DNA from 4 places in the Arthrobacter sp. NPDC058288 genome. Region 3 is predicted to be linked to each of the others. Evidence: riboswitches for the same ligand, from Rfam matches in the RefSeq annotation. Region 3 holds a riboswitch; each other region holds the start of a gene.
What was found. Region 3 has a riboswitch for cyclic di-AMP ahead of ACFVWT_RS06270 (NlpC/P60 family protein). Riboswitches for the same ligand answer to the same signal wherever they lie in the genome.
Positions count from the first base shown of each region.

Region 1: it holds a riboswitch for cyclic di-AMP, as region 3 does, so the genes downstream of both, ACFVWT_RS20825 (hypothetical protein) here and ACFVWT_RS06270 (NlpC/P60 family protein) in region 3, are expected to answer to the same signal.
Region 2: it holds a riboswitch for cyclic di-AMP, as region 3 does, so the genes downstream of both, ACFVWT_RS12965 (C40 family peptidase) here and ACFVWT_RS06270 (NlpC/P60 family protein) in region 3, are expected to answer to the same signal.
Region 4: it holds a riboswitch for cyclic di-AMP, as region 3 does, so the genes downstream of both, ACFVWT_RS18945 (M23 family metallopeptidase) here and ACFVWT_RS06270 (NlpC/P60 family protein) in region 3, are expected to answer to the same signal.

Region 1 covers NZ_JBHVYH010000010.1:62,967-70,049, forward strand. Annotated here, with positions in the region: gene ACFVWT_RS20795 (phosphatase PAP2 family protein) at 1-202, shown strand, start outside; gene upp (uracil phosphoribosyltransferase) at 215-850, shown strand; gene ACFVWT_RS20805 (glyoxalase superfamily protein) at 988-1,365, shown strand; gene ACFVWT_RS20810 (HAD-IA family hydrolase) at 1,410-2,114, shown strand; gene ACFVWT_RS20815 (STAS/SEC14 domain-containing protein) at 2,180-2,548, shown strand; gene ACFVWT_RS20820 (dolichyl-phosphate beta-glucosyltransferase) at 2,552-3,478, opposite strand; gene ACFVWT_RS20825 (hypothetical protein) at 3,691-4,446, opposite strand; cyclic di-AMP (ydaO/yuaA leader) riboswitch at 4,446-4,630, opposite strand; gene ACFVWT_RS20830 (ATP-binding protein) at 4,770-6,302, opposite strand; gene ACFVWT_RS20835 (response regulator transcription factor) at 6,306-7,046, opposite strand.
Region 2 covers NZ_JBHVYH010000004.1:69,300-76,382, forward strand. Annotated here, with positions in the region: gene ACFVWT_RS12960 (M23 family metallopeptidase) at 1-719, shown strand, start outside; cyclic di-AMP (ydaO/yuaA leader) riboswitch at 833-1,026, shown strand; gene ACFVWT_RS12965 (C40 family peptidase) at 1,079-1,771, shown strand; gene ACFVWT_RS12970 (NlpC/P60 family protein) at 1,912-2,676, shown strand; gene ACFVWT_RS12975 (HNH endonuclease) at 2,900-3,400, shown strand; gene ACFVWT_RS12980 (molybdenum cofactor guanylyltransferase) at 3,448-4,065, shown strand; gene ACFVWT_RS12985 (DUF6457 domain-containing protein) at 4,126-4,497, shown strand; gene ACFVWT_RS12990 (molybdopterin molybdotransferase MoeA) at 4,494-5,984, shown strand; gene fdhD (formate dehydrogenase accessory sulfurtransferase FdhD) at 6,056-6,928, shown strand.
Region 3 covers NZ_JBHVYH010000001.1:1,304,035-1,311,117, reverse strand. Annotated here, with positions in the region: gene ACFVWT_RS06295 (DUF5671 domain-containing protein) at 1-586, opposite strand, end outside; gene ACFVWT_RS06290 (hypothetical protein) at 523-987, opposite strand; gene ACFVWT_RS06285 (DUF5129 domain-containing protein) at 1,099-2,544, shown strand; gene ACFVWT_RS06280 (DUF1918 domain-containing protein) at 2,606-2,800, opposite strand; gene ACFVWT_RS06275 (hypothetical protein) at 2,995-3,600, shown strand; gene ACFVWT_RS06270 (NlpC/P60 family protein) at 3,733-4,497, opposite strand; cyclic di-AMP (ydaO/yuaA leader) riboswitch at 4,501-4,695, opposite strand; partial or broken gene ACFVWT_RS06265 (polysaccharide deacetylase family protein) at 4,927-5,439, shown strand; gene ACFVWT_RS06260 (hypothetical protein) at 5,391-5,957, opposite strand; gene ACFVWT_RS06255 (S-layer homology domain-containing protein) at 5,941-6,462, shown strand; gene ACFVWT_RS06250 (hypothetical protein) at 6,504-6,743, shown strand; gene ACFVWT_RS06245 (DNA alkylation repair protein) at 6,710-7,083, opposite strand, start outside.
Region 4 covers NZ_JBHVYH010000008.1:148,045-155,127, reverse strand. Annotated here, with positions in the region: gene ACFVWT_RS18955 (DUF3093 domain-containing protein) at 1-278, shown strand, start outside; partial or broken gene ACFVWT_RS18950 (IS5 family transposase) at 344-1,138, shown strand; cyclic di-AMP (ydaO/yuaA leader) riboswitch at 1,675-1,917, shown strand; gene ACFVWT_RS18945 (M23 family metallopeptidase) at 1,919-2,743, shown strand; gene ACFVWT_RS18940 (hypothetical protein) at 3,056-3,418, shown strand; gene ACFVWT_RS18935 (heavy metal translocating P-type ATPase) at 3,657-6,164, opposite strand; gene ACFVWT_RS18930 (zf-TFIIB domain-containing protein) at 6,233-6,541, opposite strand; gene ACFVWT_RS18925 (ArsR/SmtB family transcription factor) at 6,538-6,978, opposite strand; gene ACFVWT_RS18920 (ZIP family metal transporter) at 7,058-7,083, opposite strand, start outside.

The DNA.
Region 1 (7,083 bases), on a different contig from region 3:
AATCGTGATCCTGGCCCACAGGCTCTTCCACGTGATGCGGCACCGCGAGCACGCCGGTCCCGCCCCGACGTTCGACCACCCCGTGCTCCGGGAAGAACTTGCGGCCCACCATGCCGCACACCGTGCCGAGGACCACCCGGAGGGCACGGACAGCCCCGGGCAGGCCCGCGGCCCTCGGGGCGGGGACACCACCTCCGGGTGATAGTTTTGACCCATGCGCACACTCGTCGTGGACCACCCGCTGGTCGCTCACAAGCTTACCGTTCTGCGGGACAAAAACACTCCTTCCCCGGTCTTCCGGCAGCTCACCGAGGAGCTCGTCACACTCCTCGCCTATGAGGCCACGCGGGACGTCCGCACCGAGCCCGTCACCATCGAAACACCGGTCAGCACCACGATCGGCACCGCGTTCACCAAGCCCACGCCGCTGGTGGTTCCCATCCTCCGCGCCGGACTGGGCATGCTCGAAGGCATGACCAAGCTGGTACCCACGGCCGAGGTCGGCTTCCTGGGAATGGCACGCGACGAGGAAACCCTGGACATCATCACGTACGCGGAGCGCCTCCCCGAGGACCTGACGGACCGGCAGATCTTCGTCCTGGACCCCATGCTCGCCACTGGCGGCACGCTGCGCGAAGCCATCAAGTTCCTGTTCAAGCGCGGCGCCTCGGACGTGACGTGCATCTGCCTGCTCGCCGCGCCCGAGGGCCTGGCCAAGCTGGAGGAAGAACTCTCGGACGCCAACGTGACCATTGTCCTGGCCTCCATTGACGAAAAGCTCAACGAGAAGTCCTACATCGTTCCCGGACTCGGCGACGCCGGGGACCGCCTCTACGGCATCGCAGGCTAGCTGGGCCGGCTGATTCTTCACTCCTTGGCTGCGGGCCGGGGGCTGCGTTCCGGAACCCAGCCCCCGGCCCGCACCCGCGTTCTCGGGAAGCGGTTGCCCTCTTCCGGATTCCGGTGGCCGCGGCTAGCCTGTGGCCCATGGACTGGAAACTTGAACTGGTGTTTGTGCCTGTGTCCGACGTGGACCGTGCCAAGGATTTTTACGTCAACAAGGTGGGCTTCAACGCGGACTACGATGAACGTCCCATGGAGGGCATCCGTTTCGTCCAGCTGACCCCGCCGGGCTCCGGCTGTTCGATCGCCATCGGCGAAGGCCTCAACGACGCTCCGCCGGGTACCGCTCCCGGCCTGCAACTTGTGGTGAGCGACATCCAAGCCGCGCACAAGCAGCTGAAGGACAACGGCGTTGACGTCAGCGACGTCGACGTCCAGGACTGGGGCCACTTCGTCCACTTCGCCGACCCCGATGGCAACAAATGGGCCGTCCAGTACATCCCCCACCGCCCGAACGGCTAGGTCACGGAATCCCGCCGCTGCCCCGGGTGGGGCAGGATGGAAGGATGAGCTTTCGCCCCGATGCCCCCGCCCCGGTTTCCGCGGGACTATCCGCCAGCACCATCATCACCCGTGCCGTCCTTTTCGACATGGACGGCACCCTGGTCGATTCCACAGCTGTTGTGGAGCAGGTGTGGGGCGAATTTGCCGCCCGTTACGGCCTGGACATTGCCGAGATCCTCCGCACCTCACACGGCGTCCAGGCGGGGGACACAGTGCGGCGGTTTGCGCCCGTCGGCACTGACGTTGCGGCCCTGACCGCGGAACTCGGCGCCATGGAGCGGGTGCGGACCGAGGGCATTGTGGCGTTGCCCGGGGCGGCCGAACTGCTGCGCAGCCTCCCGGCGGATGCCGTGGCGCTGGTGACTTCCGCCGACCGGATCCTGGCCGATATCCGGATGGGCGCCGCGAAACTTGCCATGCCGGCCACAGCCGTCACGGCCGACCTCGTCACCCGCGGCAAGCCGCACCCGGAAGGTTACCTCCGCGCCGCCGAACTGCTTGGCGTGGAGCCGGCCGATGCCCTGGTCTTTGAGGATGCCCCGGCAGGCATTGCGGCCGGAGTCGCCGCCGGGATCCGGACTGTTGCCATCGGGCCCAACACCGGTCCGTTGCCGGACGGCGTTATGCACATCGCCGACTACTCCGCTGTGTCCGTCACAACGGACGTGGACGACGCCGGCATCAGGACGATTTCCTTCCGGTTCTGACCCCAGCCCGGTTCCCGGTCCAGTAGTGTCGTTCGGGACGGCTGACTCTATCTTGGGGGGATAGGATGACCGAGATTCCGATTGACGGCGCCAGGGGCACTGTCGAGCTGCGCAACGGCGTCTTGCATGTGCGTTGGATTCCAGGGCTGGCCATTTGCGAGGAAGCCGCGGTGGCCGTGATGTCCGCGGTCAATGAGCTGAGCCGCGGGCGTCCGTTTCCGATGCTGGTGGACATGGCTGCGACGGAGTCCATGAGCCGCGGCGCCCGGCGCGTTTTTGCCCGTCCCAGCACGGTGGCCAGGGTGGCGCTCCTCGGGGCGTCCCCGGTGGACCGGGCATTGGCCAATTTCTTCCTCAGCATTCATTCTCCTGCCGCTCCGACGCGGTATTTCACCTGCCCGGAGGAAGCCATGCGGTGGCTCCGGCTCCCGTAGCCGTCATCGCGGCGGTGGAACACACGGCGCGAGTTGGGCCCGCAGTTCCGGAACCGGAATACGGCCGGTCGTCAGGTCGCGGCTGAGGCGGACCATGCCGCGAAGATCGGCGAGCGCGGTCTGGAAAAGGTCCACACCGGCGTCGCCACCGTCGGTCCAGTCCACCGGGACCTCGTGTACGCGGAGACCGCATCTTTCGGCCAGGACCAGCAGCTCGGTGTCAAAGAACCATGCGGTGTCAGCCGTATGCGGCAGGATGTGCCGGGCAACATCTGCGCGGATAGCCTTGAAGCCGCACTGCGCGTCGCTGAAATGCGCACCCATCAGCGCATGCAGCAGAACGTTGTACCCGCGGGAGATGAACCCCCGCCACGGTCCGCGGACAACGCGGGAAGTTCGTGCCAGCCGGGATCCGATCGCCAGGTCCGAATGCCCGGAAAGAAGCGGGGCGACCAGGGGAGCGAGCGCAGCGAGGTCGGTGGAAAGACTCACGTCCATGTAGGCCAGCACGGGTGACGGCGAGGCCAGCCACACGGTGCGGAGCGCGTTGCCGCGGCCTTTGGAGGTGAGTCGGACCACGGTGACCTCGCGTAGTTCCCGGGCCACACGCTCGGCGGTCTTGAGCGTGCCGTCGGTGCTGGAATTGTCCGCCACCGTAATCCGGAACGGGTAGGGAAACGTATCGGCCAGGTACAAGTGGAGCTGCCGCAGGGATTGCTCCAGACCCTGTTCCTCGTTATAGACCGGGATGACTACATCCAGCACCGGCAGAGCGGTTCCTGTGGTGCCGGTCATGCGCGTATCAACGGGCGCCCGGCGGACGTGACCCTGCCGGGGGAACGTCGGGGCGGGAGGACCCGGCCGGGCGTCGGCGGCGGCCCGGGGTTGCGGGGGCGGCAGGGATCCCGTGGCCAGGTCTGTGGGCGTCATGGTTCAACTATGGTGCGGCCGCATATGAAGGATTTAGGCCAAAGCTGTGCAGCTGCTGTGGGTTTTACCGTCAACGGGAACAGGAACGGTGGCGCCGGTGACATTTCCCTGCCTCCAGGGGGAGGTAATCACGCCTATACGGCCGGAGGCCCCGAATCCAGTAGTAGATTCGGGGCCTCCGGTTTTACGAAGCAAGTTGGCCAGGCGCCGGTTTAGTACCAGTTGTTGGCGTAGTGGAAGTTCAGGGCGCCGCAGGGGGAGCCGTACCGTTCCTTCACGTAGTTCAAGCCCCAGTTGATCTGGGTGCGGAAGTTGGTCAGGTAGTCGGACCCGGCACTGGCCATCTTTTCGGCCGGCAGCGACTGGACAATGCCGTAGGCGCCGCTGCTGGCGTTCGTGGCAGTGGTCTTCCAATCCGATTCCTTGGTCCAGAGCGTGGTGAGGCATTGCATCTGGTCAGCCGCCCAGCCGTACGTTCCGAGCTGCGAGGCGGCATATGCCTGGGCTGCTGCGGGATCGTCAACTGCTACGGGCGGTGCCGGGGCGGGAGCCGGTTCAGGGGCCGCTGCAGGTGCAGGAGCTTCCGGCGCCTTCTCCGCCGGCTTCTCTTCCGACGATTGCGCGGTCACGCTGACAGAGGCCGGTGCGGGCATGGCGGAAACGAGGATCTTTTCGAACGCGAGCTTCGGTTCCGCGTCGGCAGTTGCCGCAGTGGTTCCTGCGCCCGTTGCCGATGTTGCGGGGGCTACGGGTTCGGAAGCCTGGCCGGCGGCACCGACGCCAATCAGCACAGCACAGGCCGTGGTTACAACTGCGGCCCGGCGGCCGGAGCCCTGCAGGCTGGCCGCGAACCGGGACAGCGGAGATGCCTTGGCAGCTGGTTCGGCGCGGTGGCGTGAGCGTTGCGCAGACGCTGCGGACTTGCGGGAAGCGGGCTCAGGACGTACTTCTGGCGTGGATTTAGTCATGGTTGCCTCTCGATGCCGGCGGAGTTAGCTGTCGGGTTCGGATGAGGTCATCCGGCCGCACGGAACTTCACGTGTCGGCTTCACCCCAAGGGCGGCTATGCAGAATGCCCGGAGACCTGGGTCCCCCGCCTCTGCCTGATCATGAGGAAATCCGGGTAGCGGCAGAGTTTGGCGTCCATCCGGATATGCGGCCGGAACGGTGGCCGCACTCTAAAAACCGTACAGGAGTCCGGCGCTTAAGTCACATTTCGGTAACGAGGATCACGACGGCGGCGCGTTGGCTTGCGCTTATGCCGGGTGCTGCAGGCCCGTCCGTGGCGGAGTTAAGCTTCCGGTGATTCTCCCGGGAGGCGCAGCGCGAATTCGGTGCGTCCCGGGCGCGAGTTGACCTCCACGGTTCCGCCGTGCGCCTCCACGATCGACTGCACGATCGACAGGCCAAGTCCGCTTGTTCCCTCGGAAGCCGCGGCGCCCGAGCCGCCGGAACCCGAGGCGGAGCCTGCCGGGCTGGTTCGCGCGGCGTCCGCCCGGGCAAAGCGCGCGAAAACCCTGTCCACAAATTCGGGCGGGATCCCTGCACCGTTGTCCGTGACGGTCACCACGGCGCTGCCGTCAGCCGACCGCATCACTCTGGTGACCACGGTGGTGCCCGGTTCCGTGTGCTTGCGGGCGTTGGAGAGCAGGTTGGCCATCACCTGGTGCAGCTGCTTGGCATCCCCGCGGACCACCACGGGCTCCTCCGGGAGCTCCAGTTGCCAGATGCGGTCCGGGGCCATGACCTTCTCATCGCTGACGGTCTCCACCGCGAGCTGCGTCAGGTCCACGTCGCTGATTTTCAGCGGCTGGCCTTCGTCGAGCCGGGCCAGCAGCAGGAGGTCCTCCACCAGGGTGGTCATGCGTTCGGACTGGCTCTGCACCCTGGCGAGGGATTTTTGGCCGTCCGGGGTGAAGTCTTCGGTCATCCGCATGAGTTCCGTGTAGCCGCGGATGGCGGTCAGCGGCGTGCGCAGCTCGTGCGATGCATCGGCCACGAACTGGCGCACCTTCGTTTCGCTTTGCTGCCGGGCCTCGAGTGCCTTGGACACGTTGTCCAGCATGAGGTTGAGGGCGTGGCCCACGCTGCCCACTTCCGTTCCGGGATGCGCGTTCGACGGCGGGACGCGGACTGCGAGGGCCACCTCGCCGGCGTCGAGCGGCAGTTGCGAAACCTGCGTGGCGACTTCGGACAGCTGTTCGAGGGGTTTCATGGTGCGCCGGATCAGCACCGTTCCGGCAAGGCCGATGAGGACCAGGCCGCCCATCGAGACGATCACCATCGTCCATACCAAAGAGTTGAGCGTGTTCTGTTTTTCGTTGAGGGGGAGTCCGGTGACAATCACGTCCCCGTACGGGGCCTCCACCGCCACCAGGCGGTAGGAGCCGTTGGACAGGGCCCGATCGACGGGTGTTCCGTCGTGCTGGAGTGCCAAAAGAATCTGGTTATCCTCGGGCGAGAGGGACGCCACGGTGGCGTCTTTGGCGAGGAACCCGGCGCTGCTGACATTCCCGTTATCGATGCGCGCGATGAGGGTACCCACACCTTGGCCCGGTCCTTCGAACCCGTCCTGCCTGCCGGACGGGTTGCTGGGCCGTGGCCGTCCTGCCTCGTTCGAGAGCCTTGAGGCCTGCCCCAGCCGTTCATCGAGCTGCCTGGTCAGGAAGGAATCCATGGAGGCATAGCTGAAGAGGCCAATCGCGCCGCAGATGGCCACCAGCAGCGCCATGGCCACCAGGACCAGCCGGGTGCGCAGGTGCCAGGTTGACGGATCAAGCCACCGGCGGCGGTCTCTGCGGATTTCGCCGGAAAGTGTGGGCACCGCTCAATCCGCCGGTTTGATGACGTAGCCCGCGCCGCGGACGGTGTGGATCATGGGCGGGTGCTTGGCATCCACCTTCTTGCGCAAGTAGGAGATGTAGAGCTCCACGATGTTGGCTTGGCCGCCAAAGTCGTAGTCCCACACCCGGTCCAGGATCTGTGCCTTGCTGACCACCCGCTTGGGGTTCTCCATGAGGTAGCGGAGGAGTTCGAACTGGGTGGCGGTCAGCTGTAGTTCCTCCCCGGCCCGGGTCACTTCGCGCGTGTCAACGTTGAGGACAAGATCGCCCACCACCAGTTCGGCGGTGTCCATGGCGGCCACCCCGGAGCGCTGGACCAGCCGGTGCAGGCGGAGGAGCACCTCTTCCATGCTGAAGGGCTTGGTGACATAGTCGTCCCCGCCGGCCGCCAGGCCGAGGATGCGGTCCTGGACGGCGTCCTTTGCCGTCAGGAAGAGCGCTGGCACCTCCGGCGCGAAGGCGCGGATCCTGGTGAGCAGCTCGACGCCGTCGAAACCGGGGAGCATCACATCCAGCACCAGCACGTCCGGGCGGAAGTCCTTGGCGAGCTTGACGGCTTCGGGACCGTCGCCTGCGACGGCAACGGACCAGCCTGCCATCCGCAGGCCCATGCTCATGAGCTCGGAGAGGCTGGGTTCGTCGTCAACCACCAGGGCGCGGATGGGGGAACCGTCCGGGTGGGTGAGCTGGGGAAGGTTGTTGGTCATGGAGTGCGAAGTGGCCATGGGACAACTCTCCGATCTGCGGTTTAGCCGGCGCTAT
Region 2 (7,083 bases), on a different contig from region 3:
ACCGTGATGCGCGCCGGCGACGGAGCCTGTTCAGCCAGGTGACGGAGTTCGCTTCGGCGAGCGGCGTGGGTCAGAAGGCAGGCATAGCGCTGGCCGCCACCGGACTGGTCCTTACCGTGACCGTCCCGTCAACAGGCCCCATGGTGGCCACGTCAGACACGGGAAACGCCGCCGCCGCAGTCGCGGCGCAGCCGGAGGTCTCCGCCGCCGCCAGCGCCAAGATCGATTTCAACCGGACCACCGTGGCCACCAAGGGGGATCCTGACGGCAAGCTCAAGCAATTGCTGAGCGCGCAGTCGGCGGGAACCATCACCCGCGCGGCATCCACCGGCAGCCTGGGTGCGCCGCTGGAACAGATGGTCACCGCATCGCCATTCGGGTTCCGCGTCAGCCCGATTACGGGCGGAGCCGGGGAGTTCCACCGTGGCCAGGACTATGCGGCCCAGTGCGGCACCAGCGTGTTCGCCGCGGCCAGCGGAACCGTGACCTTCTCCGGCTGGCACCCGTACGGCGGTGGAAACCGTGTGGTGATTGACCACGGCAACGGCTTGGAAACCACGTACAACCACCTCTCGTCGTCCAGTGTCCAGGTCGGCCAGAAGGTCACCCGGGGCGAGGTCATTGCGCTTAGCGGGACCACCGGAGCCTCCACTGGCTGCCACCTCCATTTTGAAGTGATGGTCAACGGCGAAGTCGTCGACCCGCTGGGCTGGCTCTGATCCAAGCGATGGGTCACTCTCGCATTCCTGTGACATGCCGTGACCTGAATGTGACATTCGTTCGGAAATCCTGTACCGTTTAGAGCACGCCAACTTTTCCGAAGTTGGCGCTCTTGAGTGGATTGCCTAACTCTGCCACCGCTCAAGGTCCGTTCGCATGACATCGTCTGGCAGAGGCGGGGGAACCAATTTTGGTCTTCGCAAGAAGACCTTGGGGTTAAGTCGCAACGCTTCCCAGGAAGCCGAGCGGCCGGGTGACTCCCATCCGAATCCGACAGCTCACCTCGTAGGCATTGGGAGAGGCTACCTTCGTGTCTGCACGTCACAATTCTGCGCGCCACCGCGCGCAAACGGTTCGTATGAACCCGTTGAACTCCGTTTCCAGGGCCGTTACTGCCAACGCCGGGACCGTAGGTCGCCAGGCAGCTGTCATCGCAGCTGCTTCCGGACTGATCCTCAGTGTTGGGATGCCGGCAAATGCCGCCGATACCAACCTGGGCGTTTCCGCTTCGACGGAGTCCGGCTCACAGTCGGCCCAGCTGACCGTAACTGCAGAACCGACTGCGACTGTTTCCTTCGAGCGTCCGGCAGTGACCACGAAGGCAGCGCCCAAGGTTGAAACCGTTCGGGCACAGTCCACCGGTACAGATGCCAGCGAGGCCTCCACTGAGGCTGCCGGAGAGGCCAAGGCGGGCAAGCTTGCCGACGCCGCTTCTTCAGCAGCAGCATCGGGCCTTGCTGCTATCGCTTACACGGGTATCGGCAGCCCCTACGTCTGGGGCGGCACCACTCCCAGCGGCTGGGACTGCTCAGGCTTCACCCAGTGGGTTTACGCCCAGGCCGGCATCAGCATCCCCCGCACCAATGCATGGACAGCCATGACGCCCACCTCCACTCCGGCGCCGGGCGATCTCGTCATGCAAAACGGCGGCGCCCACGTTGGCATCTACGTCGGCAACGGCATGATGATCAGCGCGCTCAACCCCTCGCAGGGCACCCTCCTGCACGCTGTGTCCGCCACGGGCACCTCTGCGTTCTACACGCTTCGCTAAAACACGCGCTTCCCTTCGCTGAAGCGCGCGTCCTTCGCTAAAAAACCCTGTTCGGGCCGTTCCGGCTTACCCCCAAGATGCCGGAGCGTCCAAAAACCGCGGCCTGCCATGCAGTCTGAGGAAAACGAAAGAGAGAACTAATGACTACACGTGCCATCGCACGGCATCGCGCCGAGGTTACCAAGACCAACTCGCTTGCTGTCATTGCCAAGGCCGTCGGCGACAATGCCGGTGGCATGGGCCGTCAGGCTGCGGTTATCGCTGCTGCCTCCGGTCTGGTCCTGACGAGCGGTATCGCAGCCAACGCTGCCGACACCAACGTTCAGCGCGAAGCGACCTCTGCTTCCACCCTGGAAGTTCAGTCTTCCGCTCCGGCCAACATTTCGGCCGCCTCCAGCATCGCCATCTCCTTCGAGAAGCCGGCTGTTTCCACCTCCCCGGCTCCGGTCGTTGAGGCTCCGAAGCCGGTTGTAGAGGTTCAGGAGGCTACCCCCGCGGCGGCTCCTGCTGCCGCCGCTGAGACTGTATCCGCACCGGCTGCCCCCGCGGCCCCGGCAGCTCCCGCCGCTGCCAGCGGAATGGGCGCTTCGATCGCAGCTGCGGCATACGCCCAGCTCGGAGTTGCCCAGGACTGCACCGCCCTTGCCACCAACGCCCTTGCAGCCGTGGGCATCAACTACCACGGCTGGCCGGCAGGTTACCTTTCCCTGGGCCGCACCGTGAGTGCAGCCGAGGCGCAGCCGGGCGACCTCGCATACTACGAGAACGGCGGCATGGGCATGGCCCACATCGCTGTGTACGTCGGCAACGGCCAGGCCGTGCACGGCGGCTGGAACGGCGGAACCACCTCCCTGTTCAGCGTCAACGTCGGCTCCGGTCCGGTCTTCATCCGCGTTGGCGGCTAAAGCCTCCAGCTAGTGCTTGACGGAAGAACCCCTGCCTCCGGGCAGGGGTTCTTCTGCGTTTCCGGCAGGTGAATTTTTGCCGACACGGAGTGTATGGTAAAGGCCCGATTCGGTGATCGGCCACTTGAGTGTTTACTCTTGTGTTGTCGATCCAAAGCCCGGACAAGCAGAGGGCAGCCGGCCCTCGAGCCCCTGACGGGTGTGGCCGTGAAGAGGTATGTGCATGCGCACTCTCGTTCTTAATGCTGGATATGAACCGCTGGCGGTTGTAACCTTCCGCCGGGCGCTGGTTCTTGTGCTGACCGGAAAAGCTAGCGTGGTGGCCGAGGGCGACGATCCTGTCGTTGGCCCGCAGGAGATTCTGGGCCGTCCGTCCGTGATTCTCCTAAACCGTTACATCCGGCCGCGGTACAACACCACCACAGCTGTGAGTCGCCGGGGCGTCCTGCGCCGTGACGGCCACCGCTGCGCCTATTGCGGTAAGGCAGCACACACCATTGACCACGTCCACCCGAAATCCAGGGGCGGTGCGGACTCCTGGGAAAACCTGGTGGCCGCCTGCCTTCGATGCAATAACGTGAAGGGCGACCACACGCCTGCCGAGATGGGCTGGAAGCTCAGGTTCGTGCCTGCACCTCCGCACGGCACCATCTGGCAGATCAAAGAGCTGGAAAAACCCACTCCCGCGTGGGACCCCTTCCTTCTCCCGGAATCCGCCGCCTAAGTCATCATCTGTGCGCCGGTCCTGCCGTCAATGGCTAGGCTGGCCTTGTGGAGTTTGATGCCTTAATCCTGGCCGGCGGCCGGTCATCGCGCCTGGGCGGCGTGCCCAAGTCCCGGCTGCTATACGACGGCGCCACCCTCCTGTCGCGGGCGCTTTCGGCGGCTGCGGGGGCGGGCGCCGCGGTGGTGGTGGGTCCGGATCCGGGAGAACTGCCGTCCGATGTGCTGACGTGCCGGGAGGAACCGGCCTTTGCGGGACCTGCAGCCGCTATTGCTGCCGGGCTCGCGGCCCTGGATGACTCCCGCGGTCCGCAACGGGCCGCGATGACGCTGATTCTGGCTTGCGACATGCCGAAAGCGGATCAGGCTGTTGCCGCCCTTCGGGCCGCCCTCGCGGACCCTGGCCCGGACCATGCAGGGGTGGATGGAGTCATGTCTGCCTCTCCTGATGGCCGCAAACAACCGCTTGCAGGTTTTTATAGCACGGCCGCGCTAGAACATTCCGTGGACGAAATGGAGAAGAGCGGGGGGTTTGCAGGGGCTTCAGTCTTCGCCCTCCTTGCTAGGCTGGACGTGCGGACTGTTACCGTCCCTGCCGGTGCCACGGACGACGTGGATACCTGGGACGATGCTGCCGCGCTAGGCGTGTCCCGCCCAAGGTCTTGAGCCACCGTCGGTGGGACCGTGCGGTGGCACCGCAACCGAAATTTGAGTTTGGAGGCAACAGTGAAAAGCCAGGACGAAACGCTGGAGGACTGGTGCCGGGCGCTGCTGCAAGCCTTCGAGCTGGAGGACGTCGAGGTGGATGTCAATGAAGTGCTGGCGCTGGCCGGCGTCGCGGCCCACTCCGTCGTGCGTCCGGCAGCGCCGCTGACAACGTTCATCGCAGGCTTCGCGGCAGGTATGGCGACGGGTTCGGGGCAAGCCCCGGACGCGGTTTCCATGCAGGCGGCCCTGGGTGTGGCGCGGGCGCTCGCCGTGGACTATGCAGCAGTGGATCCGACTGCTGCGGGGCAGTCCGGCTCAGCAGCTTCAGAGCCGGTTCGGACCGATCACTCCTCCGGACCGTCCACCAACAGCGGAACCACCAGCGCATGACGGCTGCGCCGCCGGACGGCGGTGACGCCGCCAGCGACGTTCCTGACCACGGGGAACCCGCCCGCCGCGCCGCACCGGGCACACCCGCCGCGGCCGATGACGGGCACACACATATAGCGCACACCTGGCAGGAGGCCCGGCAGAGATCATTCGATTGCGCAACACCCATCCCGCCGGGGCCGGTGCCGCTCAGGAATGCACTGGGCCGGACGCTCGCGGCTGATATTACGGCGCTCCAGGACATGCCGCACTACGCCTCATCCGCCATGGACGGCTGGGCGGTGAACGGGTCGGGACCATGGATTCTGGCCGAACCCGGCCAGAGGCTGGCTCCGCACCAGGCCAGCCCCATTGTCACCGGCGGCCTCATACCCCCCGGCGCGAAGGCTGTGCTCCGCAGCGAAAGCGGCATGATGACGACGGACGATGAAGGGCTGCCCGTCCTTGCCCTGGGCGGGGCAGCAAGGCCCGGTGAACCTAAGAACGGCCAACATATCCGTAAGGCAGGCGAGGAAGCAGCAGCCGGCGACGTCCTGGTCAAGAGCGGCGCAGTCCTCAACCCCGCCCACCTGGCCCTCGCGGCACTGGCCGGCCACGACTCCCTCCAGGTCCAGGGGAAACCGGTGGTCAGGATCCTGCTGACAGGCTCCGAAGTGGTCACCGCGGGCCTGCCTGCGGCGGGGAAGGTGCGCGACACCTTCGGCCCGCAGCTGGGGGCTGTGGTCGAGATGCTCGGGGGTATCTGCGCCGGGCAAGTAAAAATCGGCGACGACTACGGTGAATGGCTCGCTGCCCTGGCCGACGACGGGCCGGAATCCGCCGGCCGGGAGGACGGCGCCGGGCCGGATCGCGGATCGGTACTGCCGAAGGACCCGGGGGAGACGGCAGCTGACGAGGCGCCTGCCGACGTCGTGATCACCACCGGCGGAACCGGCAGGTCCGGGACCGACCACCTCCGCCGTGCAGTCGCGGAACTCGGCGGGCGCCTGCTGATAGACGGCATTGCGATGCGCCCGGGACACCCGGCGGTCCTTGCTGAGCTGCCGGATGGCCGGTTCATCCTTGGCCTGCCCGGCAATCCGCTTGCCGCGATGATGGCCCTCTGCACCGTGGGCGCACCCCTTCTGGCCGCCCTGGGTCACGGAAACCTCCCCCCTGTCCATGATGTGCCCTGCGGGGAGATGATCGAGGCTGATCCGGGGCGGACCCGGCTCATGCCCTTCAGGCTGCTGTACGGCATGGCGTCACCTGCCCGGCACACGGGGCCCGGCATGATGCGCGGTCTGGCTGCTGCCGATGGCGTCCTTGTTGTTCCGCCGCACGGCGTTCAACTGGGCGAGCCGGTGGCCGCCTTCGCCTTGCCCTGGGGCGCTCCGATCCAGGCTGCGGAACCCGCCGCCGCGAAGGCCAAGGCCGCCCCCCGCAACGCTCCGCGTAAGCCATCAGCTTCGGACGGCCCGGTGGACTGGAGCGCGCTGCTTGGCTAGGGCGGTCCCGGCTGGTGAAGGCGGTCCGGGCTTGCAATGATGGTCATATCCCGCACTATAAGGAGCACATCGTGGCCCGCATGACGCAACGCCGCAAGATCCACAGGTTCGTCCTGGACGGTTCACCCCAGTCCCTCGAATTTCCCGTGCGGCACCGGGAGGATGTCCTCGCTGTGGAGGAACCGCTGGAAATACGCCTGGATTCCCTTCCGTTTACCGTCACCATGCGCACGCCCGGCGACGACTTCGACCTAGTGGCCGGTTTCCTGGTCTCGGAGGGCATCATCTGGAACCCCGAGCAGCTCATCTCCCTGCGGTTTTGCGCGGGCGAGGACGAGAACGGCGTGCAGACGTTCAACGTCGTGGAAGCGCAGCTCAGGCCGGACGTCGTCCGCCCTGACAGGGGACGCAACATCTTCACGTCAAGCTCGTGTGGCATCTGCGGGACCGATTCCATTGATGCCGTCCGCAAGTCGTCGCATTTCAGCCCCGCGGCGGATCCGATGACCGTGCCCGTGGAGACGCTGTCCGGGCTCCCGGACAAACTCCGTGCCGCACAGGCCGTCTTTGACGCCACCGGGGGTGTCCACGCAGCGGGTCTCTTCAGGATCAACGACGACGGCGGCGCGGAGCTGCTGTGCCTGCGCGAGGACGTGGGGCGCCACAACGCCGTGGACAAGGTGGTGGGCTGGGCGCTGCGCGAACGGCTGCTGCCGCTGGCCGGGACCGTGTTGCAGGTCTCCGGCCGGGCATCCTTCGAACTCGTCCAGAAAGCGGCGCTCGCCGGTATTCCGGTGCTGGCGGCCGTCAGCGCCCCCTCCAGCCTGGCCGTTGAGCTTGCCGCCGCCAGCGGCATGACCCTGGCCGGCTTCAGCAGGGGTTCAACCCTGAACGTCTATGCCGGAGACCACCGCGTAACTGCTCCCGCCCCGGTGGCGGGATAGCGCAAGAATGCTTGGCTTATTGGACCCGGCACAGTAGATTTTATCCATCGAATGGACGCGCCGATCCGCTCCTTCGGCTGAGTTCAAGGGCTTGCACATAAGCTGAAGCCAACGTCCGGGCGCATACCGCGAACCCGCTTTCAGCTTCCATACAA
Region 3 (7,083 bases):
TGAGCCCGAAAACCGCCCCCACCACGGTGGGGACGTCCGGAATCAGTGAGGGGCGCTTCCGCGGATGCCGCCACATCCAGCGATGCCAGGCCAGCACTCCTGCCCAGACCAGCCCGTTGGACAGTGACAGCTGCCAGCCCAGTCGTTCGCCCCCGATCACGGCGGCTGCGGCGCTGAGCAGCCCGGTGGCAGATGTGATGAGCGAGACCGCGTACATGCCGGTCAGGTAAAGCCCCCAGCCCGCGGACGACCGCTCAACGGCGTCGTCGAGCCGCCGCCACACGAACCACCACAGCGCGGCTGCCATGGGCCCGCCGATCAGTGTGAACGCCAGCGACCGGGCCAGGCCTGCCACGTCGCCTGCGACGAGCACCGTGCCGGCGCCAAGGAGGCGGCCCAGCAGGCCGCTCAGGCCGATGGCCGTCACCACAACCAAGGCGAAAAGCAGCGTGTATACGATGAGGCGGCGGACCGTCGGCTGGGCGGACCCCGTCGCGGGTGCAGGAACCGTCCGGGCGGCGGTCATTGCTTCACCGTCCGGTTCGTGCAGACCCTGAGCTGCCACGGCGCGGAATCGATCAACCATTTTCCGTCCGTCTTGACAAGGTCAAACACGTCCTCCATCTCGTACTCCGAGTTGCCGAAGGGTCCGCCCCCGTTCGACACCACGATCAGGACCCGCACATCCGCAGACGAGGCCCGCTCCGTGGTGGACACCAACGTAACCCGCAGGTTGTCCGTGGAGGCCCGCTCAAAGTTGACGCACTGCGTCCGGGCCGCTTCCGTGAGGTAGGCCGCAGCAGCCGACTCATCGCCGTCGATGACAGCAGCGGAGTAACGCTGCACCACACCCTGGGGCGTGGATTCGTCCAGCAGGGCCGGTTCGCCCCTCGAGAAGACCACAGCGAGGGCAGCCACCACAAGGACGGCAATCGCTGCCAGGATCATCACAAGAATCCTGTGTGGCCTTCCCGGCGCTGCGTCCATGTGGCCAGTATGGCGTACCGTCCACCGGCTAGCTACGGTACTTTCGGCCCTATCAGCAGCGGTCGGCATGGACGAGGGTGGAGACAATCGTTGCCTGAGGGAAAAGGAATCATGCGCCGAGCACTGGCTGCCGTGTTGCTTGTATTGCTCGGCCTGCTCTGCGGTTCAGCCGCCGCCCGTGCGGAGCCGCCGGTGGAAATCGTGGTGGCGGACGGCGCCGGCATACTGGACCGCACCCGGCTGGTCACCGCGGTGGAAGCCATTGACTTTTACGAACCCACCCGGGTTGCCGTGTTCACCTACCGGGGCTCCGCGGAGGACAACCTGAACGAAGAAGTCCTTCGCTTCGCACGGGCGCAACATCCGGAATGGATCAGCGGGGACGGCCAGAAATGGGCGGACGGTCTGTTCATCTTCGCTGTAGACCCGGTGGGGCGCCATGTGGGCACCTATATGGGCGAGGACCGGAAGGTTTCCCTCGAGCAGCGCGAGGACATCCAGAACGCCTCCAAGGATTTACTGCGGGATGCCCAGTGGACCGATGGCGCCATTGCCGGCATCCGGCGCGGGGCGGAGCTGATCAACCAGCCCTGGTACCGGTCCACGGGATTTCTGGTGACGGCATGGAGCTCCGCGGCGGCGGCTGTCCTCGGTGCCGCGGCGTGGTTGATTGTGCGCTGGCGCACCCGAGTCGCCGGCCGCAATGAGCTCGCCCGAGGGGACGCCAGCTACTCCAATGTCAGCATGGATCTGCAGGTCACCGAGCTGAACGCCGGCACCATTCCAGAGTCCTCGCGGTACGGCAGCACCGTCCTGGAGAAGCACCGCACCTTCCTCGCCAAGTACAAAGCCGCGACGGAGCTGGCCAACCGGGCCCACGCGCTCACACCACGGGGCATGAGCCGGCGGCCGAACCTCAAGCTGGTGCGGGAATTTGCCGACGCTTCCGCTGAACTGGATGCCTTGGATGACGTCATTGCCGACACCAACGCCCTGCTGAACCGGGGATCAGCGTGGGCATCTGCATGGGACCGGCAACTGGCACCGTTCCGCAGTGACCTGGCGGCCCTGGAACAAATGCTCAGCAAGCGGCACGCCGCCGGCGACTCGGCGTCCGCCGCGGCGCTGCGGTCCTTCCGCGACCAGAGCCACCGGGAGATTGAGCGCTGGTCGGCCGAGCTCGCTGAGGGCACCATTAGCCCTGAAACGGCCCTGGACCGGCTGCGGGATGCCCGGACGCACCTGACCGAACTCTTGAAAAACCATGCGGACACAGTAATCGCCGGGTTCGCGAAGACCGACCGGGAAGCCAGGCTGATGCGCGAGGAAATGGACAGCGCGCAGGCCGGTACCAAGGTCAAGCATGGCCGTACTTACGAACCCAGCATCCTTGGCACGGTCTATCCCTCCTACTACTTTTTCTCGGTCCCGGCCTTCAACACAGGATTCAGCACCGGCGTGGGCAGCGTCAGCACAGCCCGCGGCGGTGGAAGCACTACCGGCTACGGCGGCAGCGGGGGCAGTTTTTCCGGGTCCGGAAGTTCGTCCGGTTTCTAGGCGGCCTCGACAGGTCCGTTGACACATTTGGCAAGGAACTGCCGGCGCTACGCCGGTCGTGTCATTGCGGCGGGTGGATCCTGTCGACTACAAAATCCCCACCTGGAATGACGGTGGTTTCATGGCCGTCATCGAAACGCACCACGTAGGGCGGCGCCCCGTCGGCGCCGTGGACCTCGATGATCTGGCCGTGCCGGACCGCTGATCCGACCGTCTTGCCCCGGATCGTGATCCGGTCTCCCTGGGCTGCCTTCATGGCAATCACCTCCAAGAACCAGATTACGAGGGTAGGGGCAGGGACAACAGGGCCGTTGCGCACTAACAGTTCCTCGCTGCCGGACCGGGACACACGTGCCGCGCCCTACCGCCATCTGGCGTTCGTGGCCGCTTGGCAGGACCATAGGGATACTACGGATCTTGACCTTGGAACGGGAGCCAGGGGGAACGGCTATGGCGGAGGAAAAACCCACGAGCTGGTGGGCTACGCTGCCCGGTCTGCTGACCGCCACGGCAGCGGTGATCACTGCAGTGACGGGGCTTTTGCTCGGCCTGGGGCAGCTGGGGGTGTTCGACGCCGGGCGGCCCGCCGCGTCATCGGCTGTATCCTCCGCCAGCGGAGCCTCCGTGCAGCCGGACCGCACTACCCAGACGGACGGCACTGTCCCCCCGGTAGGTGGAGGGTCCGGCGCCGGTGACAGCCCGGAATGGGCCGTGACCCTGCCGGCCGGACGCAACTACAGGGCTGCCGACGTCGAATACGAGATTCTCGACGCCCGTGCCCGCCCGGATGTGTCCGGCAAGATCGCACTGACGTTCACGCTCAGATGCACCAACCACGGCCGGTACGACATCAACTTTTGGGACGCGGCGTTCAGGCTGAATGTGGGCGGAGTCAGCAATTCCCCCGATTCCGGGCTGGACGAAGTAGTCGCGGGCGATTCAAGCAAGTCGGGCGAGGTCCGCTTCACTATCCCGGCGGACACGCGCGAGGCGGTCCTGCGCATTAAGTTCGCGCAGGGCGAGAGCACGGTCCAGGTCGCGATGTCTCCGACCTGAACACCCGCCCCGCCGCACGGATCCGGGAAAGCCGGTGACCCGCCGCCCCAAGGCAGCTGGTCACCGGCCTGTCATGCGGGTTTCCCGCCCGGCGGGGAGGACGGATCGGGGGTTAGGCCTGCGGCGGGAAGGCTAGGCTCCGGCGCGGACGAAAGTCACGCCGCCGGTGGCCGTCAGCCAGGACAACGGGTGCGTGACGGTGGCGTTGACACCGTTCATGCCGCCGCTGATCACCTGGCCGTCGCCGATGTAGATGCCCACGTGGCCGGACTGCACCACCATGTCGCCGGGCTGGGGCTCCCCCACCACCGAGCCGTAGTTCATAAACTGCATGGGTGCCAGGTCGCCGACGGGAATGCCGGCTGAGCCAAGTGCCTTTTCCACCATGGCGGTGCAGTCCTGCGTAATGCCCAGTTGCGCGTAGGCAGCAGAAACCATGGCGGCATTGACACCGCCGGCGGCCGGGGCCGGAGCCGCAGCGGGCGCCGCTGCCTGAACCTGGACGGAAACGGCAGGAGCCTCCGGCGCCGCAACCGGAACCGGCGCTGCAGCGGGGGCAACCGCTTCCACCGGAGCAGGTTCTGCGACCGGCACTTCCACCGGAGCGGGGGTGGTGCTGATGTCCGGGCGCTCGAAGCTGATCCGGACGTGGGAATCGGCGCTGAGCGGGGCACCCGCCTGCGCCCGGGTGTCGGGGGCGGCCGCCGGCGCCGAGTCGCGTTCGGCGGGAGCCTCGGCGGCCTGAGCAGCCATTCCGCTGGACAAGACCAGACCCGAAGCCGCCGCAATCACCGCTGCCTGGCGGCCAACCCTGTTCCTGCCGCGGGTCGTTGTGAAGCCGGAGCGTCCTGCAGGCGCGGTTGACGGATGCTGAGCGGGTAGTGTGCGTGAAGACATGAAGTAACCTCTCCCGATGCCTGCGAGGTTAGCTGTCGGATTCGGATGGGAGACACCCGGCCGCAGTTGCCATCCGCTCAGCGGACGGCTTGCGGCTTCACCCCGAAGACCTGCACAACAACGCTGCAGGCCAAAAGTGGTTTCCCCGTCCCTGCCGGATGGTTTTGATCGGATCCCGGGCCGCGGCAGGGTTAGGCAATCCGCCCGGGAGTGCCCGTATCTGGGATAACGGGCACCGTTCCACCGTACGCGTGCCTCTCGGCCGATGTCACATTGGAATAACGGCACCATCCGGCCAAGGCCGCGCGTGCAGGTAGCAGCGGTGTACTCGGGTAATGCGTTCATCAAAGTCGAGTGTTTTCCCTTGACGCCGCGAGGCGTAGTCTACGTGCATGTTCTTGCGGGGGGACTCACACGCTTGGAGGCATCATGCGTTGGTCGAATCAGCCTGTCCGCAAGCCCGCGCATCGCGCCGCGGAACCCACTGAGCCTTCGCCCGGACGCCGGCATGGGAGGCGCTGGGTCGCAGTTTTGGGTGCGTTGCTGCTTGCTGTCAGCACGGTGGTGGGCGTAGCCGGCACATCGAAGGCGGCGGCGCCAACGATCGTCAGCCTGACATTCGACGACGGCCTGGGCAGCCAGTTGGCGGCCGCGCAGGAGCTGAAAGCCCACGGGCTGGTGGGAACCTTCTTCATCACCACCTCCTTTGTGGGCCAGTCCGGATTCCTCACCCAGGCAAACCTGAACACCCTCGCGGCCGACGGCAACGAAATCGGCGGCCACAGCGTGACCCACCCGGACATGACAACGCTCAGCGCAGCGGCCGCCAGCGCGGAGGCCTGCAACAGCAAGTCGACCCTCGAAGGCTGGGGTTTCACCGTCCGGAACTTTGCCTACCCCTTCGCGGCGGTAAATGCGACAGCCCAGTCCGCAGTTAGCGGCTGCGGGTATGCCAGCTCCCGGGGCCTCGGCGACATCCGCTCTCCCGCCAGTTGCGCCGACTGCCCTGTCGCCGAGACGCTCCCGCCGCAGGAACCCATGGTCACCAAGGCTCCGGACCAGGTGGCCGCCACTTGGACCCTGGCGGACCTGCAGGCGACGGTCACCAACGCCGAGACAACCGGAGGCTGGCTGCAGCTGACGTTCCACGAGATTGCGAACGGAACGGATCCGTCGCTGTCCATCAGCCCCGCGCTGTTCAAGGAGTTCGTCACGTGGCTGGCGGCGCGGACAGCAAACGGCACGACGTCGGTCCGTACAGTGGCGCAGGCATTGGGCCAGTCCCCCGTGACGTCGCCGCCGCCGTCTCCCTCCCCCTCCCCGTCTCCGTCTCCCTCCCCGTCTCCGTCGCCTTCACCATCCCCGTCGCCGTCTCCCTCGCCGTCGCCTCTCTCGTTTGCTGACGTACCCCCGGGCGCGGCGCTGTACACCGAGGTCAACTGGATGGCAGCCCAGGGCATCTCCGTCGGCTGGCGTGAAAGCGACGGAACTCGCACGTTCCGTCCCGGCGTTGCAGCCAGCCGCGACATGATGGCTGCGTTCTTCTACCGGCTGGCGGGCAGCCCGGCCTACGCGCCGGGAGCATCGCCTTTCACGGACGTCACGCCGCAGACACCCTTCTTCAAGGAGATTTCCTGGCTGGCGTCCCAGGGCATTACCACCGGCTGGACCGAAGCTGACGGCACAAAGACCTTCCGGCCCGCTCTGGCCGTCAACCGTGACCAGGTGGCCGCGTTTGTGTACCGTTTCGCCGGAAGTCCGAACTACAGCCCCGGGGCATCGCCCTTCACCGATATTTCCCCGCAAACTGCCTTCTTCAAAGAGATCTCATGGCTTGCGTCGCAAGGTATCTCCAACGGCTGGACCGAGGCCGACGGAACGAGGACCTACCGTTCCGGGTTGCCGGTCAACCGCGACCAGGTAGCCGCTTTCCTCTACCGTTACCGCAGCGCCTTCCCGGCGTAGGCGTCCGCATGAAGCCGATGACGTAGGTGAAAAACTATTGCGTGGCCATCTGCCAGCTGAGCGATCAGCCGCAGGAGGATTTCGACGTCAACACGGAGCTGCTGATCCTTGAGGGCAAGGAACTCCATGTGGCGACGTGGGACGCCGAACCGCGGGACGGCGGCTTTGACATCCTGGTCCTCAACGACCGCGTCAGCGCCCTCGGGTTCATGGTGGTCACCGACTGGGAGTTCCTGGAAGGCAGGGCCTACGCGGTCGTGGAACGGCGGGCCGGCGGCTGAGCGGCTTCCGCAAGCGAGAGCACCGCCGCACGCCTCAGCCACGGATCGGGATCCCCCGCCCAGCGCTCCAGCACGGCATGTGCCCGCGTCCTCGCCTGCCCCTCCAACGACGCCACTAAGGGGCGGACGACGTCGGCGGCAAGCGGGTCCACCAGCTCACCCAGCTGTGCCTCCCGCACAAAGCCCTCGATGCGGGTGAGGTCGGAGTTGTTGAGCATCGCCACCCGGGACTGCAGCAGGACAACCGCCGCCAGGCGGCGTTCGAAGACGGGCACCGACCACAGCTCGGTGCTGAGGGCCGTGATGTCATCGTGCCCGAGGTCGCGGTGGCGGCGCAGCA
Region 4 (7,083 bases), on a different contig from region 3:
CCACCCCGACAATCCAGGTGACCGGGTCAACGCTGCGTGTGGGCCGGGCCACGATCGAACGGAGCTTCGTCGGCACCACGACGGCGTTCCGCCGCGCCGAAGCGACGGCGGAACGCGGCACCCGTCTCAATGGCCTGGCGTTTCTGTGCATCCGTGGCTGGGTGGATCCGGTGGTCCGGATCGAGATCACCGATCCCTCCGACCGGACCCCGTACTGGCTGGCGTCCACCCGGCACCCCGACCAGCTGATCGCGGCCCTGTCAGCCCAGCGGCACTAGGGCGTGTCTCCTAAATACGCGGGCCGGTGGCTGGAATCCTTTGAGGGTGTCACGAACAGCTCTCCCTAAGTGATGATCAGTTGTCCCGGATCGAGCCTCTACTTCCCAGCTCGGAGGGGCGGAGAGGGCGGCCGTTCCGGGGCCACCGCCAGGTCGTCGAAGGAATTATCTACCGATACCGGGGTGGGATCGCGTGGCGGGACCTGCCCGCGGAGTTCGGCCCATGGCAGACGGTCTGGAAGCGGCATCGCCGTTTCGCCGCGGACGGAATCTGGGACCGGATTTTCAGCCGAGTCCTGGCGGAGGCCGACGCCGCAGGGCTGATCGATTGGACCGTCCCTGTCGCCTCGACCATTGATCGGGCCCAACCAACACGGGACGAACCTTCCCCCGTGCCACAGGGGGGAACTTCCGAATTACAAGAAACTGTTTGAAGAACCACTGGACCACGCCATCGGGCGTTCCCGCGGAGGCCTGAGTACTAGGATCCATCGTGCCTGTGACGGGAAAGGTCGACCCCTGGCGATTCTGGCACCGGCCAGGCGTAGACTCGCCGATGTTCCCTGCTCTTATGCACGCGGTATGCGTACTCGTCCCGCGCGAACCTGACTCTGCTGCGGACCCGACGCATCAAAGCTGTGATCCCGGAGCCTTCGGGTCAGATCGGGCACCGAAAGCGTCGCGGCTCCCGCGGCGGCTGACCCGTGCACTTCGACTCCCAGGCCTACAAAGGCCGCAACAGCGTCGAACGGTCCTTCAGCCTCTTCAAGCAATGTCGAGCAATCGCAACCCTCTACGACTCGCTCTCACCTACCGTGCTGGAGTCGTCGTGCGTCGTCGTTATCTGGCTGCGTCAATAGGGAGAAACGACCTAGCCCTGGGTTCGCTCAATGTCCCCGGAGGGCTTGTGGATTACCAGCCCGCTGTCCTGCAGCTTTCTGACTATGCCGAGGCCGACGGGTTGGCGACCTTGAGACGGGCCGCCAGCTGGGTCGACCTGATCGGAGTGAGCTGCCACTCCGAGAACTTATAGATCGCTTCAACATTCTTCGACACGGGAAGAAGCAGCACACTGTCCTACATTTGACAACTGTTCCAAGCAACAGATCCGGCGTCGACAGACCATGGATCCCAGTTCCGAATGACGGCGTTCGCAACATCGGGATTGATTGTCACGGACGACAGGATGCACTCAACCCATCCCGAACGACCACTCGATTACTCCAAGGTCGCTTCCGTGCCTGAGCCAACCCTTCGGCGTAGTCCGCGGCGCATCGTTCGCGCCAGATGCTCTTCCCACCGGGCGCAGTGACGTGCCGTTCCGGAAGATAACGGATTTATTACCGTCGGATTTGTCGACTAGTATTTGAGTTCAAGCATCGATACCAAAGCGTTACCTGATCCGGAGCCGAGCTCTGCCAGCGGATCAGGTGCACGAGTCATCAACTGGCAGAGGCGGAGGAACCACAATCGGCAGTCTCGGGACTGCCTTGGGGTGAAGTCCGTCAGCAGCAAGCCCTCTTCGAGCAACGTTCCTCATGGACATCTTTGCGCAGGGTGCTTGTTACGGCGGACCGGGTCTTTGAACTCTCTGACCCGAATCCGACAGCTAACTTCGCAGGCTATCCAGAGAGGAAAACTTGGCCACGCAATACCCCAGGGGCCGTCGCCGCGCGACAGGCCCCGTTCCGGCGCTCCGGACGATCGAGGCGTTTACCGCGGCCAGGCCCCGCGATCCGCACAGGGAAGCACGCCGCCGCCGGGGGCCCTTCCGCCAGATCACTGATTTCGCCGGTGCCAGTGGCATGGGCCAGAAGGCCGGCATCGCGTTGGCAGCCACGGGCCTGGTACTCACCGTGAGCGTTCCGGTGACCGGCCCGGTGATGGCATCGCAACAACCTGGCCAGGGCGCGTCCGCCGTTTTTGCCGACGCCCAGCCTGAAATTTCCGCCGCCGCCGGCGCCGAGATAAGCTTCAGCCGCTCCGCCGTTGGCACACAGGCGGACCCGGACCGCAAGCTGAAACAGCTACTCAGTGCCCAATCGGCCGGTTCCATCACCCGCGCAGCCTCCGCCGGAACTCTTGTCGCTCCATTGGCTGCGATGACCACGGTTTCGCCTTTCGGGTACCGGGTCAGTCCCATCACGGCCGGTTCAGGGGATTTCCATCGGGGCCAGGACCTCGTGGCGCAGTGCGGCACTTCCGTCGCGGCCGCTGCTACAGGCACAGTCACCTTCGCGGGTTGGCACCCGTATGGCGGAGGGAACCGCGTGGTCGTGGATCACGGCAATGGTCTGAAAACCACATACAATCACCTGTCTTCCTTCAACGTGACCCAGGGACAGACAGTGTCCCGGGGGGACGTTGTGGCCTTCAGCGGGACCACGGGCGCCTCCACCGGCTGCCACCTCCACTTCGAGGTGGAAGTCAACGGCGAAGTTGTCGACCCGAACGGCTGGCTCTAAAGTCAACTGTTGCCCAGGCCTCCTCAAACCATTGACGGTGCTATCTGCCCGCAAGGCCAGGAAGAACACCAGCGCACGGGCCGCAGCGAAGTGGACCCGCCGGGACGGTCGGCATTGGCGGTTTGTCCCCGACCCGCCGGTGCTTAGCGTGGTGAACGCGGCGACGCTTGTGGGGTAGGGACAGCTACAGGAGTACCGGGCCAAACAGGCAAAATTGAGTGTCCTGAAGGTGGTTCCCGGGAGCAGATCAATGCCCGGTGGTCCGCTGCGCCGGCCGATAGAGCGCCCCGGGTGCCGCGACACGATGGGAGGATGAAGCGTCGTCTTGCCGCCCTGATCGGTGTCCCGTTCCTTCTCATGATGGCCGGCTGTGGCCAGGTGCAGGACGCCGCGAAAGGCATCGCCAGCGATACCGCCTCACAGGCAGCCACGGCCGCCGCCGACGTGGTACGGGGCCAGATCTGCTCGCCGCTGCAGGACGGTCAGCTCAGCGCGCAGGATAAGCAGGTCCTCTCAGGCCTGCTCTCTGCAGCGAGGGCCGCCGGCGTCCCGGCCGAAGTCATCACTCCGTTGGAGGAGATCGCCAAGGCCGGGGACCAGGTGCCGCCCGCCTCGGTCACGGCATTGCTCCAGGCGTGCGGCATCACACCGACCCCAACACCCACGAGCACGTAGCGCCACCGCACCCCGTGCCGGGACGCAAACCCCGGCCCTGCGTGCAAGGCGATGGCGGAAACCGCGGGAGCGTGGTCGATAGTCTTCTGCTGTGGGGATCTTGCTGCGGCCGCGGGCCCCACGGGAAGTAGCGGGCGCTAATGAGGGGCCCGACGCCCTCTTCTCCAGCCAAACCGCGTCCATCATCACCGGTGAAAGCAGGACTCCTGCTGTGCCGGACCGTGACATTGAAGGACCGCTATGTGGTTTTGGGTTCGCGGTAGGCCAGGAGGCGGAGGGCGTTGGCGACGACGAGCAGGGTGGATCCTTCGTGGATCAGGACGGCGAGGCCGATGCCGATGGTCCCGGTGATGGTGGCCGGAATGAGGATCGCGACAACGCCGAGGCTTGCCCAGAGGTTCTGGCGGATGATCCGGCTGGATTGGCGGCTGAGGTTCACGGCGAAGGGGAGCCGTTCCAGGTCGTCCCCCATGAGGGCTACGTCGGCGGTTTCCATGGCAACGTCGGAGCCGGCGGCGCCCATGGCGATCCCGACGGTGGCGTTGGCCATGGCGGGCGCGTCGTTGACGCCGTCACCGACCATGGCGACCTTGTGTTCGCGGGTGCGCAGGTCGATCACTGCCTTGACCTTGTCTTCGGGCAGCAGGTCCCCGCGGGCTTCGTCGAGTCCGAGCTGGCCGGCGACGGCGTCCGCGACGGTCTGGTTGTCGCCGGAGAGCATGATCATGTGGCGGATGCCGGCCTGGCGGAGCCGGGCAACGACGGGTTCCGCGGAGGTGCGGGGGGTGTCCATGAGGCCCAGGACGCCCAGGTACCGGGTTCCGCGGCGCACGACCATGGTGGTCCGCCCGGAGGCTTCAAGCCGGCCGGTCGTTTCGGTGATGTGCCTGGTCAACGGGGCACCGTCGATTTCGCTGAAGAGCAGTTGTTTGCCGATGTGGACCTCTTCACCGTCGATCAGGGCGCTGACGCCGCGGCCGGTGATGCTGGTGACCGCCCCGGCTTTGATTAAGGGTGTCCCGTCGAGCCGGGCGCGGGCGGCGGTGACGATGGCGGCGGCCAGCGGGTGGTCGCTTTGTGACTCGACGGCGAGGGCGACGGAAAGCAGTTCGGATTCCTTGACGCCGTCGGCCGGTTCGACGTCGGTCATTTCCGGTTTGCCCTCGGTGAGGGTGCCGGTTTTGTCGAAGGCGATCGCCCGCAGGGTGCCGAGGTTTTCCAGGGCGCCGCCGCCCTTGATCAGCAGCCCTCCGCGTGCGGCCCGTGCGAGCCCGCTCAGGACCGCGCTCGGGGTCGAGATTGCCAGGGCGCAGGGGCTGGCGGCGACGAGAACCGCCATTGCCCGGTACAGGGTGGCGGAGAACGGTTCGTCAATGACGAGGCCGGCGAACAGCAGCACGACGACCAAGGTCAGGACCGCGGGGACGAACACCCGCTGGAACCGGTCGGTGAAGCGCTGGGTGGGGGAGGTCTGGGCCTGGGCTTCGCTGACCATCCGCACGACCCGTGCGAGGGTGGAGTCCTTGGACAGCCGGGTGACCTCGATTTCCAGAACCCCGGATCCGTTCACGGTGCCGGCGTAGATTCGGCTTTCCGCGGGGATGTCGTTTTCGCCGCCGGGCGCCTGAGGGGCGAGCGGGGCTTTGTCCACGGGGATGCTTTCGCCGGTCACGGCCGACTGGTCCACGCTGCTTTGGCCGAGGGTGACGTAACCGTCCGAGGGGATGCGGGTGTTGGGTTTGATAATGACGGTGTCACCGACGCGGAGTTCCTCGACCGGGATTTCCTGTTCGGCGCTGCCGCGTCTGACGAGTGCGGTGTCCGGGGCGAGTTCGGCCAGCGCCTGGATGGCCCGGCGTGCCCGTCCCATGGCGTAGCTTTCCAGGGCGTGGCCGATGCTGAACAGGGCCAGCAGCAGGGCGCCTTCGGCCAGGTCCCCGAGTACCGCGGCGCCGGCGGCCGCGACCAGCATGAGGAAGTCGATTTCGAAGCGTTTGGCCATCACCGTCTGGATGGCTTCCTTGGTGGTGTAGTAGCCGCCGAAGAAATACGCTGCGACATACAGGGCAGTGGAAACGGCGTCCGGCACCGCCGGGCTCAGCCCGAGCAGGAAGCCCGTGGCCAGCGTGAGGGCACAGAGCACCGCGAAGATCAGCTCGCTGCGTTCTCCGAAAATCCCGCCGTGCTTATGGTCATGGTCCGCATGCTCTTCATGCTTGTGGTCGTGTTTTTCATGTTTTTCGGCCTCGGCCGGGGCCGCTTCGACGGCACCTGCCGGAGGTGCTTCGGCGGGACGGGGCCGGCGGGTGCGCGGTGGTGTCCCGAACCGCTCCAGCAGCTCCACGATTGCCTGCTCGGAGGTCCGGTCCGCGAGGTATTCGACCGCGACGGACCCGGTGGCGGAGACGTGGGCCTCCGCCACACCGGGCGCGGTGCGCAGCCTTTGTTCGAGCAGCTGGGCCCGGGCGGGCCTGGAGATGCCGTCCACGTCGAGGCTGAGGTGTCCGAAGTCGCTCTCCACCCGGGCCCCCAGGGACAGTGCCAGTTCGCGGATTCGCTGCAGGCTGATGATGTCGGGTTCGAAATGCACGCACAGCTGCGCCGCCCCTTGCCCTTCTTTGACGTGGGCGTCCATGACGCCCTGCCGGGACTGAAGGCCGGCGGTCAGCCGCCGGACGCAGGCATCCTTCTCATCCAGCGCGTCCGGAAGCACGGTGTTCAGGTCAAGTTGTGTGTCGGTGGCCATGGCTGCCGTTCTTCAGGGGCGGGGCAAGGATGTCATTTTGTAGATCGAGGAGCTGCGGTCGGGGGCGTTTAGCCGAAGAGGTCCCCGAGGAACCCGCCGCGCTTGCGGCCGTGTCCGGAGCCGCGGCCGTCGTGGTGGCTATCCCTCCGGTCGTAACCGTAGCCCTGCGGCTGGCCGAACCCGGGGCCCGGGGCCGGCGGTGCGGGCGGTGTGGCGTAGAAGGAGCTCTCGGCGTCGATCAGGGACTCCAGCTCGCCGCGGTCCAGGAAAATGCCGCGGCATCCAAGGCACTGGTCGATGACGATGCCGTTGCGTTCGTAGGGACGCATTTCCGCTCCGCATTTGGGGCAGGTCAGGGCGGCGGGTGAAACGTTCATGAGGACTCCTGATGTTGGGGGTGGGTGGATGGTTCGAATTCGGCCGGGACGGGTGCGCTGATCGCCGGAGAATGGCCCACGTGGGTGATCGCCAGGTCCAGCAGCATCCTGACATGGCTGTCATCCAGCCGGTAGAACACGTGCCTGCCCGAACGGCGGCCCGACACCACGCGCTGGGCCCGCATCAGCCGAAGCGCCTGGCTCACCGAGGACTCACTGAGTCCGGCCACCGAGGCAAGGTCATGCACGCAGATCTCACCGCCCTCAAGCAAAGCAGCGAGGATCCGGACCCGGCCGGGGTCGGCCATCAGCCGGAACACATCCGCCAGACGCTCCACGTCGGCCACCGCCGGCAAGGAACGCCGGAGGACATCGACCCGCGCCTCGTCGTCCCCTGACCCGGTCCCGGATACCGCATGAAAAGCCCGCCTGTTCATATGAATACATTAGCAGTTGATCTGATGTTAGGCGTCGAACCTCCATGGCCACCGGTAAATTACGTCAGATCCCGAGGGGCTACAGGCCGGCCAGGACATAGATGG